Regions from separate parts of the Thalassolituus sp. UBA3500 genome, predicted to be linked through region 3. Evidence: predicted binding sites of a transcription regulator. Region 3 holds the regulator's gene; each other region holds the start of a gene.
The links. The regulator FNR, encoded in region 3, switches genes on or off when oxygen is low (the NO sensors DNR and NnrR bind a similar motif). The targets are predictions, from matches to a motif close to TTGATNTANATCAA.
Positions count from the first base shown of each region.

Region 1: a site for FNR is predicted at 1,720-1,733, ahead of petA (ubiquinol-cytochrome c reductase iron-sulfur subunit). Genes of this name have one in related genera too.
Region 2: a site for FNR is predicted at 1,755-1,768, ahead of uspE (universal stress protein UspE). Genes of this name have one in related genera too.

Region 1 covers NZ_DFQB01000051.1:3,224-7,424, forward strand. Annotated here, with positions in the region: gene B2R29_RS12635 (cytochrome b) at 1-1,060, opposite strand, end outside; gene petA (ubiquinol-cytochrome c reductase iron-sulfur subunit) at 1,060-1,656, opposite strand; gene rpsI (30S ribosomal protein S9) at 1,880-2,272, opposite strand; gene rplM (50S ribosomal protein L13) at 2,277-2,708, opposite strand; gene B2R29_RS12655 (hypothetical protein) at 2,831-3,046, opposite strand; gene B2R29_RS12660 (peptide chain release factor 3) at 3,271-4,201, opposite strand, start outside.
Region 2 covers NZ_DFQB01000026.1:4,224-8,424, reverse strand. Annotated here, with positions in the region: gene B2R29_RS06450 (propionyl-CoA synthetase) at 1-159, shown strand, start outside; gene B2R29_RS06445 (flavodoxin family protein) at 274-738, opposite strand; gene uspE (universal stress protein UspE) at 756-1,682, opposite strand; gene B2R29_RS06435 (LysR family transcriptional regulator) at 1,850-2,728, opposite strand; gene leuC (3-isopropylmalate dehydratase large subunit) at 2,859-4,201, shown strand, end outside.
Region 3 covers NZ_DFQB01000048.1:9,196-13,396, reverse strand. Annotated here, with positions in the region: gene ttcA (tRNA 2-thiocytidine(32) synthetase TtcA) at 1-435, opposite strand, end outside; gene B2R29_RS12220 (hypothetical protein) at 492-986, opposite strand; gene fnr (fumarate/nitrate reduction transcriptional regulator Fnr) at 1,241-2,005, opposite strand; gene B2R29_RS12210 (sulfite exporter TauE/SafE family protein) at 2,034-2,711, opposite strand; gene ccoS (cbb3-type cytochrome oxidase assembly protein CcoS) at 2,704-2,943, opposite strand; gene B2R29_RS12200 (heavy metal translocating P-type ATPase) at 2,946-4,201, opposite strand, start outside.

The DNA.
Region 1 (4,201 bases), on a different contig from region 3:
TGAAGCCAAAGATTACGATGTAAATGCGGCTGACGATGCCTTTGTAACGCCAGCTGCGTACTGGGCTACGATCCAGCCAAGGCAGTACGAACAGTACCGCAATAGCAGCACCCATAGCGATTACACCCAGCAGCTTATCCGGAACCGCACGCAGGATGGCGTAGAACGCACCGAAGTACCAAACAGGAGCAATGTGCTCTGGGGTCTTCAGACCGTTTGCAGGCTCGAAGTTAGCGTATTCCAGCATGAAGCCGTTACCTTCTGGGAAGAAGAACAGCACAGTACAGAACACCATCAGGAAGACCACAATACCCACCAGATCGTGAACGGTGTAGTAAGGGTGGAACGGAATACCGTCGAGCGGCTTGCCGTTTTCGTCTTTGTGTTTCTTGATATCAACGCCATCTGGGTTGTTAGAGCCCACTTCGTGCAGCGCCAACAGGTGCATAACAACGAGGGCAACAATCACCAGAGGTACAGCAACAACGTGCAGTGCGAAGAAGCGGTTCAGGGTAGCGCCTGAAATCAGGAAGTCACCACGGATCCACTCAGTCAGCAGGTCGCCGTATGGCATGACAGAGAACAGAGAAATAATTACCTGAGCACCCCAATAGGACATCTGGCCCCATGGCAGTACGTAACCCATGAAAGCTTCAGCCATCAGGGCAAGGTAAATCAGCATACCGAAGATCCAGATCAGCTCACGTGGCTTCTGGTATGACCCGTACAGAATCGCACGCATCATGTGAAGGTATACAGCAACAAAGAAGAAGGTCGCGCCGGTGGAGTGCATGTAGCGGATCAGCCAGCCCCACTCTACGTCACGCATGATGTATTCGACAGATGCAAAAGCAGCTTCAGCGCTTGGCGTGAACTGCATGGTCAGCCAGATACCGGTCAGGATCTGGTTAACAAGCATGAGCATAGAAAGTACGCCGAAGAAGTACCAGAAGTTGAAGTTCTTCGGTGCATAGTACTTAGACATATGCTTTTCATAGGTCTGGGTTACCGGAAGACGGTCATCGATCCAGGCCATGATTTTATTGGTGTTCTGGCTCATTACGCGTTCTCCTCATCAACACCGACCACAACCACATTTTCGCTTTCGAACATGTAGGCAGGGACAATAAGGTTATCAGACGCTGGAGAACCGCCGTAGACGCGACCAGACAGGTCAAAACGCGAACCGTGACACGGACAGAACCAACCGCCCTGCCAGTTTGGATCAAATGGCTGCGGCTGCACTTCAGGGATGTACTTTGGAGCACAGCCCAGGTGAGTACAAACACCCAGCAGAACGATCAGCTCAGGCTTGCGGGAACGGTAAAGGTTGTCAGCGTATTCAGGCTGCTGCGCTTTATTAGCGTTCTCAGGATCTTTCAACCGGTCAGCAAGGCCTTCCAGAGTGTTCAGCATGTCGTCGGTACGGCGAGCGACATACACCGGCTTACCGCGCCATTCAGCGGTGACCATTGCACCTGGTTCTACTTTGCTGACATCGATCTTCGCCGGAGCACCAGCTGCCTTCGCTTTTTCACTTGGCATCCAGGACTTAACGAAGGGCACCGCAAGGAAGCCAGCACCGACAGCACCGACACCGGCAGTAGCGCCGACCAGCAGAGTACGCCGGGCCTTATTAACGCCGTCTTGACTCATTACCATCTTCTCCCATCATTTAAATTCTTATGCAGCTACGCGACCTGCGCTAGTTGTACATAATTTATACAGATCAAGCGTAGCATACAGGGCGGCGCACATAATAGAGAAAACAGGGTCAGGAAACAACCAGAAATACCCACAAGGCATGGGGTTTTGGGCATAAAAAAAGCGCTTATTGATCTGTGCCAATAAGCGCTTCTTTTTGTTCTTCGGCGTTGGATTAACGCTTGGAGAACTGTGGCTTCTTACGTGCTTTACGCAGACCCACTTTCTTACGTTCAACTTCACGAGCGTCACGAGTAACGTAACCCGCTGCACGCAGTGAAGGACGCAGAGTTTCATCGTACTGCATCAGTGCACGGGTGATACCGTGACGGATTGCACCGGCCTGGCCATTACCGCCACCGCCTTGTACGTTGATGATTACGTCGAACTTTTCGAGGCTTTCAGTCAGTTCGAGTGGCTGACGAACAACCATACGAGCCGTTTCACGACCGAAGTACTCGTCCAGAGGACGCTTGTTTACTACGATGCTGCCAGTACCAGGACGCAGGAAGACGCGCGCGGTGGAGGTCTTACGACGACCGGTACCATAGTATTGTGTTACTGCCATCATCTTATCCCAGGTTCAGTTCTTGCGGTTGCTGAGCAGTATGTGGGTGCTCAGTACCTGCGTAAACTTTCATTTTCTTGAACATAGCACGACCAAGAGGATTCTTAGGAAGCATGCCTTTCACCGCAAGTTCGATTACCTGTTCTGGCTTGTAATCAATCAGCTTTTCAAAAGAGATTGATTTCAGACCACCCGGGTAACCTGTGTGGCGATGGTACATCTTATCGCCAGCTTTCTTGCCGGTTACTTTTACTTTGTCTGCGTTGATAACAACGATGTAATCACCGGTGTCAACGTGTGGTGTGTATTCTGGCTTGTGCTTTCCTCTCAGGCGGAGAGCAACCTCAGTGGCCAGGCGACCCAGCGTTTTATCAGCTGCATCAACTACAAACCACTCACGTTTTACGGCTTCTGGTTTTGCGCTGTAAGTTTTCATCAAATTCTCGCCTTCAAGGGCATTGTTGATTCGAAAAGAGGGCGGCATTCTATAGGAGGGATTGGGGTAGTGCAAGGACTAATTCAATTAGTTTTTGAGTCCCTGCATTACGAGGTAAAAACTCAGTACTGCTCTGGTTCTTTAAGAGAAACCAGGCCCCAAATCAAGCTCAGAAGAGCCACCATAACGTCGAGCAGAATGGCCAACCCCATCGCCTGGGAGGTTTCTTCTGCCTGATCATATCCCATCACCTGCCCTGCCCAGAAGAATCCGGCGCTGACGAGAAAGCCAACCACAATACAGGTAATCAGGAAGTAACCTTTTGCATCATCCAGCATCAGTTTCTCCTGAGCCAGGAGTCTCTGGATCCACCAGCGTATGCCACCACAAAGAACCAATGTAATGAGTACGCCTGATAAAAAGTAAATCGCCATTGTCGCTAAGCCCCCGCACAGCGATGATATCCATGCAGGAAAGCTTAGTTCAGAATGACCTGTCCGCAAGGAAAGTCAGACGAATATCACCGGCGCGCTATTACGACTATCAGGTTACGGCTCGCTGCTCAGTGTTCACGTGTAGAGCGGAACTGAATATCCGGCCAACGCTCCTCAGTCAGCGACAGGTTCACACGAGTCGGCGCAATGTAAGTCAGGTAGCCACCGCCATCGATCGCCAGGTTCTCACCGCCCTTACGCTTAAACTCTTCCAGCTTGCGCTCGTCATCGCAGTAAACCCAGCGTGCGGTGTTTACGTTCACCGGCTCGTAGATGCACTCAACCTTATATTCATCGCGCAGACGCTGCTGTACAACGTCAAACTGCAGCACACCCACCGCCCCGAGAATCAGGTCGTTGTTATTGAGCGGCATAAACAGCTGCGTCGCCCCTTCTTCTGAAAGCTGCTGCAGACCTTTCTGCAGCTGTTTCATCTTCAGAGGGTCTTTTAAGCGAACACGCTTAAACAGTTCCGGCGCAAAGTGCGGAATCCCGGTGAACTGACGATCTTCACCCATAGTGAAGGTGTCGCCAATCTGAATGGTGCCATGGTTATGCAGACCAATAATGTCGCCAGAGATGGCTTCTTCCACCGCCGAACGGTCACCGGCCAGGAAGGTCACGGCATCGGCAATCTTCACGTCTTTGCCGATTCGGACGTGCTTCATTTTCATGCCCTTGCTGTAGGTGCCCGAGCAGATGCGCATAAAGGCGATGCGGTCACGGTGTTTCGGGTCCATGTTGGCCTGAATTTTAAAGACGAAGCCGGTGAACTTATCGCTGTCAGGTGCGACTTCGCCCAGATCAGTACCACGCGGCAATGGCGATGGTGCCCACTCAACAAAGTAATTGAGCATTTCACGCACACCAAAGTTGGCCAGTGCCGTTCCGAAGAAGACTGGCGTCAGCTTGCCATCGAGGTATTCCTGCAGATCGAATTCGTGACTGGCCGCCTGTACCAGTTCGATTTCTTCTTTAACTTCTTCAATAAGCTCTGCG
Region 2 (4,201 bases), on a different contig from region 3:
GTCCAGCGTCTGCCGAAAACACGTTCAGGGAAGATTCTTCGCAAGGTGTTGCGCAATATAGCAAACAGCGAAGAGTACCAAACTCCGTCAACTATTGATGATCCGGCGTGTCTTGTCGAAATTGAGGACGTTTTATCGAAAAAAGGTTTAAGAAAATGAAACTTTGAGGAACTGATACGCGGATGCCGTATCTGAGCTTACGGTTGTTGCAAAACAACCTTTATGATTGCTCCCCCTCTACGCCGGCCTTCGGGTCGGCGTTTTTTTATTTCACTAAATAATGCCTTCTGACAGCGCGGTCGCAATGGCCTCGCCGATATCGCTGATTTCGTCCAACCAGGCTTCCTGCCAGTTTCCCCGGTATATGATGGGTTCCTGTACCCAGCGCCAACGCAGCCCTGTTGTGATGGTTTGCAAAGCACGGACAGTGCCTGTTCCATCGTGACCTGCTCGTACGATGGCGACACAGGGCAGGCCTTGTTTGTCGTCCAGTACCGGGTAATAAATACGATCAAACCAGTCTTTCATGGCCCCTGACATGTAGCCAAGGTTTTCTGGGGTCAGTAGTACGATCCCATCGGCCGTTTGAAGGTCTTCGCTGTCTGAGTCCAGTGGTGCTCTGGACGTGACCCTCAGATGAGCACCTGTGTTCTCTGCCCCAACTATAAGCCCGTCACGCAGGCGGGCCAGATTTTCAGAAGGGCAGTGAGCAATAATCAGAAGATTCTTGGTCTGCATATCAACCGCTTTGGTGTTTACTCTACGTCGGGGTTAACGCCGTCTTTGGGTTTGATCACGAGAACGTCGCAATTGAGTTTGTCGACCAGTGCTTCGGCAGTATTACCAATCAGGACACCGCTAAACCCTTCGCGCCCAATGGTTCCAACCACGACGAGGTCGGCTTCGATGTTTGCTGCGACGTCGGGAACGACTTGTTCAGCATCTCCTTCGAGAACATGGACGTGGTCGCTGGCGACGTTAAATTTCTCTGCCCAGCGCGCAGTGGCTTCTTTGTGCTGGTCCGTAATGTAGTTCTGAATGTCGTCCGGAGGTGATACTTCTGGCACCATCGCGAGCGCAACTGCCACCATGGGGTAAGCGTTCGTAATGTGCAGGTCGGTTTCAAAATGATCTGCAAGATGCTCGGCATAGGAAAGAATATTATCGTTAATGAGGGTGTGGCCCTTATCAGAGCTGGTAGCATCGATACTGGCCAGTATGCGGTTGTGTTTCCAGGCGTCAGGTGACTTAACCATCATGACGGGAGCTGGGCAGTGTCTCATCAGATTCCAGTCAGAATGCGAAAACAGTCGATCTATAAGACCATGTTTCTGAGTGGACTTGATGACCAGATCAAACTCAGTATCGCGTGCGGATTCTATAGCCGCGTCGTGCAGGTGTTTCTGCCAGTACGCCTCAGTATTCGTCTTGATCCCCGAGCAGCTATCCAGTTCTGTAAGGGAGTCCAGCCAGAGTTGTGCCTGACGCAGTAATGCCTGTTTTACACTGTTTGCGGTAGTGTCTGCCAGTTGTGATGCCTGATCGCCGAAACTGTCCCATGCGGTGGTAAGTAATGTCAGGTCAGCATCGAGGGCTTTGGCTAGCCAGCAAGCACGCTGCAAGCCCGGTTGCTCTTCGTCGTTTTTGTCCAGTACTACCAGAATATGATTGATATCGAGCATGGTGTTCTCCTCAGTGCCGCCATGGCGTAATCCGTTCTCTCATTGAGCATATCGCTTTCAGATGGCAGCGTCTTGCCCTGCCTCAAGGTAAATGGCCTCAAGGTAGATAGCTTCAAGATAAATCGCCCGATGCCTACGACACCCTGCTGGTGGATGAGGTTCTCACTTTAATCGTCGGCACTGGCATGAAGGAGTTTCAGCAGGGCAGCAGCGGCATTACTTTGCGTCCTATGTTTAAGAAACACCGCCCCGAGCTGCCTGCGAAGGCTGGCTCCTGGCCAGTCGATAATCGTTAAAGCCTCGTCATTGATCATTGAGGCTGGCAGTACCGACCAGCCCATGCCGACAGAGACGAGCATCTTAATGGTTTCGAGATAATTGGTTGGCATCGGCGCTTTAAGTGTCAACCCCTCGGCGGCAAACACGTTATTGATCAACTGGTAGGTGATCGTGTCGGGCTCCGGGAGAATCGCAGATTCAGATGAAAGGTCCTGAAGGGAGATTTTCGATATGCCCGCCAGTCGATGGTTGTTCGAGCAGACGCAGACCATGTCATCCTGCCAGAGAGGAATAGCGGCAATATCTGTCTTTGGGGTTTGTTCAAGAGTCGTCAGAGCCAGGTCGACCTGGCGAAGCCTGACGGCCTGATATGCTCGTTCAGACCCCATAAACTGCAAGTCCAGATCGACATTCGGATGGGCCTGCACAAATTTCCGCAGTACCGGTGGTAGCCGGTGCAGCCCTATGTGGTGGCTGGTGGCGATGGACAGGCTGCCAGCGATATCGCCGCTCAGATTCTCCATCTGCTGTGTAGTGTCGGCGACAAGGTCCAGAATACTGCGTGCTCTCGGCAGAAGAGCCGTGCCTGCGTCGGTCAGACTCACGGTCCGGTTGTGACGCTCGAACAGAGGGACGCCCAACTGGGTTTCAAGTTGTTGAATACGCTTACTGACCGCCGACTGGGTCAGGTGCAGTTGCTCTGCTGCGGCCGAGAAAGAGTGCGCTCCGGCGACCGCGAGAAATGCCTTAAGTGATTGAGTATCCATGCTGACCTATGACTTCTATTCCTTTTGGGAATTCAAACTAGAAAAAATATGAATTTCTGTTGTTTATCAGCTGTTGTAAACTGGCGCAAGTGATTTGATGAGAACGAACAACAACTCTGGAGCACCGAGCATGGCCGGCAAGACTCTTTACGACAAACTCTGGGATCAGCACGTGGTGAAAACCCGTGAAGATGGTACCGCCCTTATTTACATCGATCGTCAGCTTCTGCACGAAGTAACGTCACCTCAGGCATTCGAAGGCCTGCGTCTGGCCAATCGTATGCCATGGCGCCTCGATGCCAATCTGGCGACCCCTGACCACAACGTACCGACGACGGTGTTTGAGCGTCAGTCGGGTATCGACGGCATTCAGGACCCTGTGTCACGTATTCAGGTGAAAACCTTAGATGATAACTGTGATCACTTTGGTATCAACGAATTCAAAATGGCCGACAAACGTCAGGGCATCGTGCACGTCGTCGGTCCGGAGCAGGGGGCAACGCTGCCGGGCATGACCGTCGTCTGCGGTGATTCTCATACGGCGACCCACGGCGCATTTGCTGCATTGGCTCACGGCATCGGTACGTCTGAAGTTGAACACGTGCTCGCGACTCAGTGTCTGATTCAGCGCAAGATGAAAAACTTGCTGATTAAAGTCGATGGTGAGCTGGGTAAAGGCATTACCGGTAAAGACGTGGTGCTGCATGTGATTGGTGTGATCGGTACTGCGGGCGGCAACGGTTGTGCCATGGAGTTTGGTGGTTCTGCTATCCGCTCTATGAGCATGGAAGGCCGCATGACCATGTGCAACATGGCGATTGAAGCCGGTGCCCGTGTGGGCATGGTGGCATTCGATGACATCACAGCAGACTATGTTAAAGGTCGTCCGTTTGCGCCGAAAGCAGAGCAGTGGGAAATGGCGCTTGAGGCATGGAAAGACCTGAAGTCGGATGACGATGCCGAGTTCGATAAAGTCGTCGAGATCCGCGCGGAAGACATCAAGCCACAGGTGACCTGGGGCACGTCTCCCGAAATGGTGACTACCATCGATGCGACAGTACCCACCCTCGACGACGCCGAGAATGATGTTGAGCGTTCAGGTTTTGAGCGTGCTTATGAATACATGGGCCTGACACCGGGCCAGAAGATTACTGACATTAAGCTTGATCGAGTATTTATCGGTTCGTGCACAAACTCACGCATTGAAGACCTGCGTGCCGCTGCTGAAGTCGCGAAAGGGCGCAAAGTAGCCGACAGCCTGATTCAGGCCTTAGTGGTACCGGGCTCTGGGCTGGTTAAAGCGCAGGCCGAAGAAGAAGGTCTGGATAAGATTTTCGAAGAGGCCGGTTTTGAATGGCGTGAGCCAGGTTGCTCTATGTGTCTGGCGATGAACGCCGACAAGCTGGGCAGCGGAGAGCACTGTGCGTCGACGTCGAACCGTAACTTTGAAGGTCGTCAGGGCTACGGCGGTCG
Region 3 (4,201 bases):
GACGCTGTAGGTGTCTTTTTCGATGATATGGTAGGGCACGCCCACCTTATCAAGGTAAGCAGGCAGGATGTGCTCAGGGAAGCCAGGCTGCTTCTGATCCATATTGACGGCGATAAGCTCGAAATTGACGGGCGCACTTTTCTGCAGGCTCATCAGAATTTCCAGCATGGTGTAAGAATCTTTGCCACCAGACAGACAGACCATGATTTTGTCGCCGTCTTCAATCATCCGGTAGTCTTCGATGGCTTTGCCGACATTACGGCGCAGGCGCTTCTGGAGCTTGTTGAATTCGGTCCTGGATTTGCGTTCAGCTTGATTCTCTGCGGCTTCAGTTGTTCCCGCAGATGGCTCAACGGTCGCTGGGTCGAAGACCTCAGGCTGATAGCCTTTTTCAGGTTGCGAAACAGCAGATTCAGACACGTTTACTTCAGACATATAACACCCCATGCATAGGGTGCGCTTTATATCAGAATGTGGTGATTATATAAACATCAGGCCACAGCGTGACTGGATTCGACCAGCTCTTCGTAGCGTTGAACGAAGTCCTGAACGGTGAGGTCGTCACGGGTGTGGTAGCAGTTTTTCCAGAGTGTTGCCAGGTGCAGCACACTGGCGCCGCGCGGTAGGGTGAACTGTGGGTGACGAACGTAAGCAAGCCAGGTAACGGCAGTCGCGTAGGCCAGGTTGGTTGTTAGTTCGGCATGCGGGTTATCCAGAAATTCTCTTTGGCTGGCAATGCCACGCACCTTACTGGCCAGTTCTGGCCGCTCGGCGAGATAGTCGTCCCAGATGTGTCTGTGGGTCAGGCCGTGCAATCGGTAGATGCCTGAAGTGCGTTGCCCTTCTGTTTTCAGAAAGGCCCCCAACTCCGACTCAATGGCGGCAGTACCCAGCAACAACAACTCAGCGTCTGCACTGTTGGCATCCAGCTTCTGCAGCGTCGGACGAATAACGTACGTCCGGAAATCCTCAGCATCTATACCCATCAGAAACTCCAGGGAGTAATTTTTGGCAGTTAACGGTAGTGCAGCAATTAGCGTACCTGTTTGGCTGGCCGTGAGATAAACCCTCGCTATCAGGTGTTTACTCAATCGTACTGCCTGATACGGTAAGCATAGTGATGCAGGTCGCAGGGGGAGGCAAATATTTGCGCAGTGTGACCAATGTCTGATATTGCGAGCGAGAAAAGGATGAGCACAATCCGTGTGCTGAGCGATATTTATAAGCGCCAGAACTGAGATCAGCTCTCTGTCTGGTGCAGACACTCATCGTTGGCGCGTGTAAGTCCGGCGAGATCAAACAAGGTGTCGCTGTCTTTCAGGATAATTTCCTTACCCTGAGTCTCGATCAGTTCGTTTTTCTGGAAGCGAGTGAAGACACGGCTGATGGTTTCTACCGCCAGACCCAGATAGTTACTGATGTCGACACGTGACATTGGCAGACGGAAATGCGTCGCTGAGAAGCCACGGCGCTGATAGCGCTGAGAGATATCAAGCAGGAAAGACGCAACGCGCTCTTCAGCGTTTTTCTTACTGAGTAGCAGCATCATGTTCTGATCATGGCGGATTTCGGTGCCCATGGTCGTCATAAGCTGACGGCGCAGGTCTGGTAATTCATCGGCCAGCTGCTCGAGCTGCTGTAGCGGAATTTCACATACTGTGGTCGTTTCCAGCGCTTTTGCCGTCAGTGGATAGGTGCCAGCGTTGTAGCCAGACAAACCGATCAACTCGCTCGCCAGGTGGAACCCGGTAATCTGTTCTTCACCGTTACTTGCCAGTGTGTAGGTCTTAAGGGCGCCCGTGCGGACTGCAAAGACAGACTGAAATTCGGTGCCTTGCTGAAACAGCAGCTGACCTTTCTGGATAGGGCGACCCCGCCGAATGATATCGTCCAGACGCTCCATATCATTTTCGGTCAATGAAAGAGGCAGACACAGCGCATTCAATGAGCAGGTCTGGCAATGAGGCTGCGCTCCACGTAGCGGAGCATTAACTGACATTTTCATAGGCAAGAACGATCTCAAGTACGATAGATCAGGCGGCTGTAAAGCTGGCAGGCTGCCACACAGAAGCCAAAGTCCAGCAACCATAACCGATCAATAATAGACCCGCAATATAACGTGACCACTGGTGACGAATTATGTTCATTACCGATGCCGATGCGAGCCCTGCAGATAATATGGCTGGAAATGTACCCAAACCGAACACAAACATGGTCAGAGCCCCCATTGCTGGTTCTCCGTTGGCAGCTACCCAGCTAAGCGTGCTGTAGATCAGACCGCACGGAAGCCAGCCCCATAACATACCGAGAATCCATTGGCTTGCAGGGTCTGAACGACCGAGGCGTTTCTGCGCGTGCGGTTGAATTCTTTGCCAGAACAGTTGGCCAAACTGCTCAATGCGCGTCAGCCACAGTGCCCAACGGGCGATGTAAAGGCCCATCAATATCAGCATCACTCCAGCGACTGAGCGTAACGAGAGCATCAGGGTGTCGTGCAGGCTGGAGAGCCACAGTCCAAGGCTACCCACAAGCAGTCCTGCGAGGGTGTAACTGGTGATGCGGCCAAAATTAAACAGTAGAGATGCTCTTACTCTGTGCTGAGTATCAAGCTGCCCAGCGGCCGCTGCGACGCCACCGCACATGACCAGGCAATGGCTGGCGCCAAATAAGCCGAGCAGAAGGGCGGTGAGGAGCGAGAGGGGTTCAGTCATTCGTCGTCTTGTCTGGCTTACTGCCCGAATCAGAATCCGACTCTGAATCGGCCGTTTCAGCAGTGCTGTCTTCGCGGCGCTCGTTCAGGTATTCATCGTCGTCGAAGAGTATTTTGTGCGCGGGCGAGTCGAGATCATCAAACTGCCCCCCTTTGACGGCCCAGAAGAAAATAGCCACGGCAATAGCGAGTAGGGCAATCGACAGAGGAACCAGTACGTAAATAATATCCATGATCAGTTCTCAGCAGTAAGTGCAGTCGGGCGGCGGGTGAGTCGCAAGGCATTCAGTACGACCAGCAAAGAGCTGAATGACATGCCGATGGCTGCCGCCCAGGGCGGAACCAGACCAGCTGCCGCCAGTGGTAACGCAATCAGGTTGTATAGTAACGCCCAACCGATGTTCTGACGAATGACATTGCGGGTTTTGTGCGATACCGACAGGGCATCAGCAATCACTTCCAGTCGACCGTTGGTGAGCAGAGTATCTGCATTGGTTTTTGCCAGGTCAGTCGCTTCATTGACGGCCAGTGACACGTCTGCACCAGCCAGGACCGGGACGTCATTAATGCCATCTCCTACCATAAGCACGCTGTCGCCCTGTTCTTGCCACTCGCGTACGATGGCGAGCTTGTCTTCCGGGCTGAGGCCGTTACGTACATCGGTAATGCCTAGTTCATCAGCAACCAGAGTCGCAGATCTTGACGGGTCACCGGTGAGCAGTGCGACGTCAATTCCACGAGATTTCAGGGTGTCTATTAACGGACCAGCGCTGCGGCGCACGGTGTCGTTCAGGAGGAACCAGGCTAGCGGTTGTTTATCGTCAGCTAACAACAGCCATTGGCCGGATACGCTTTCAGGCGGCAAAATACCATCTGGCCAGACGAAATCCGGGCGGCCGAAACGAAATCTGTAGCCATTAACCTGACCACTGACCCCCTGACTCGGGTGATGCTGAATGTCTTCGGTAGGAAATACCGGGTAATGACGAAACGCCTTAGCAATCGGGTGGCTGGCATGCTGTTCAAGAGATGCGACTACCGAGGCCAAAGTATCCTGATCCAGCTCGATATTGTTTTCTCTAGCGCCCGCGACTGGGCGGACTTCCGTCAGGGTCAGATGACCCAGTGTCAGGGTGCCGGTTTTGTCGAACACTACGCGATTTACCGACTGCAGTGTCTCTAATACATGCCCTTTACTGATTAACAGGCCGCGTTCACGCAGAGCTGTTGTCGCTGCAGTAAGGGTCGTTGGTGTGGCGAGAGAGAGGGCACATGGGCATGTGACTACTAATACCGAAAGTGCGATAAAGAACGCGTGATCGTTGCCCTGAAACATCCAATAGCTGAACACAGAGGCCGAGATAATCAGAACCGCAGCGACGAAGCGGCTGGCAATGCTGTCGGCAATAAGCGCGACTTTGGGTTTTTCCTGCTGGGCTCGATCCATCAGGCGGACGATGGTCGATAGCTTTGCATCCGCGCCCGTGGCCG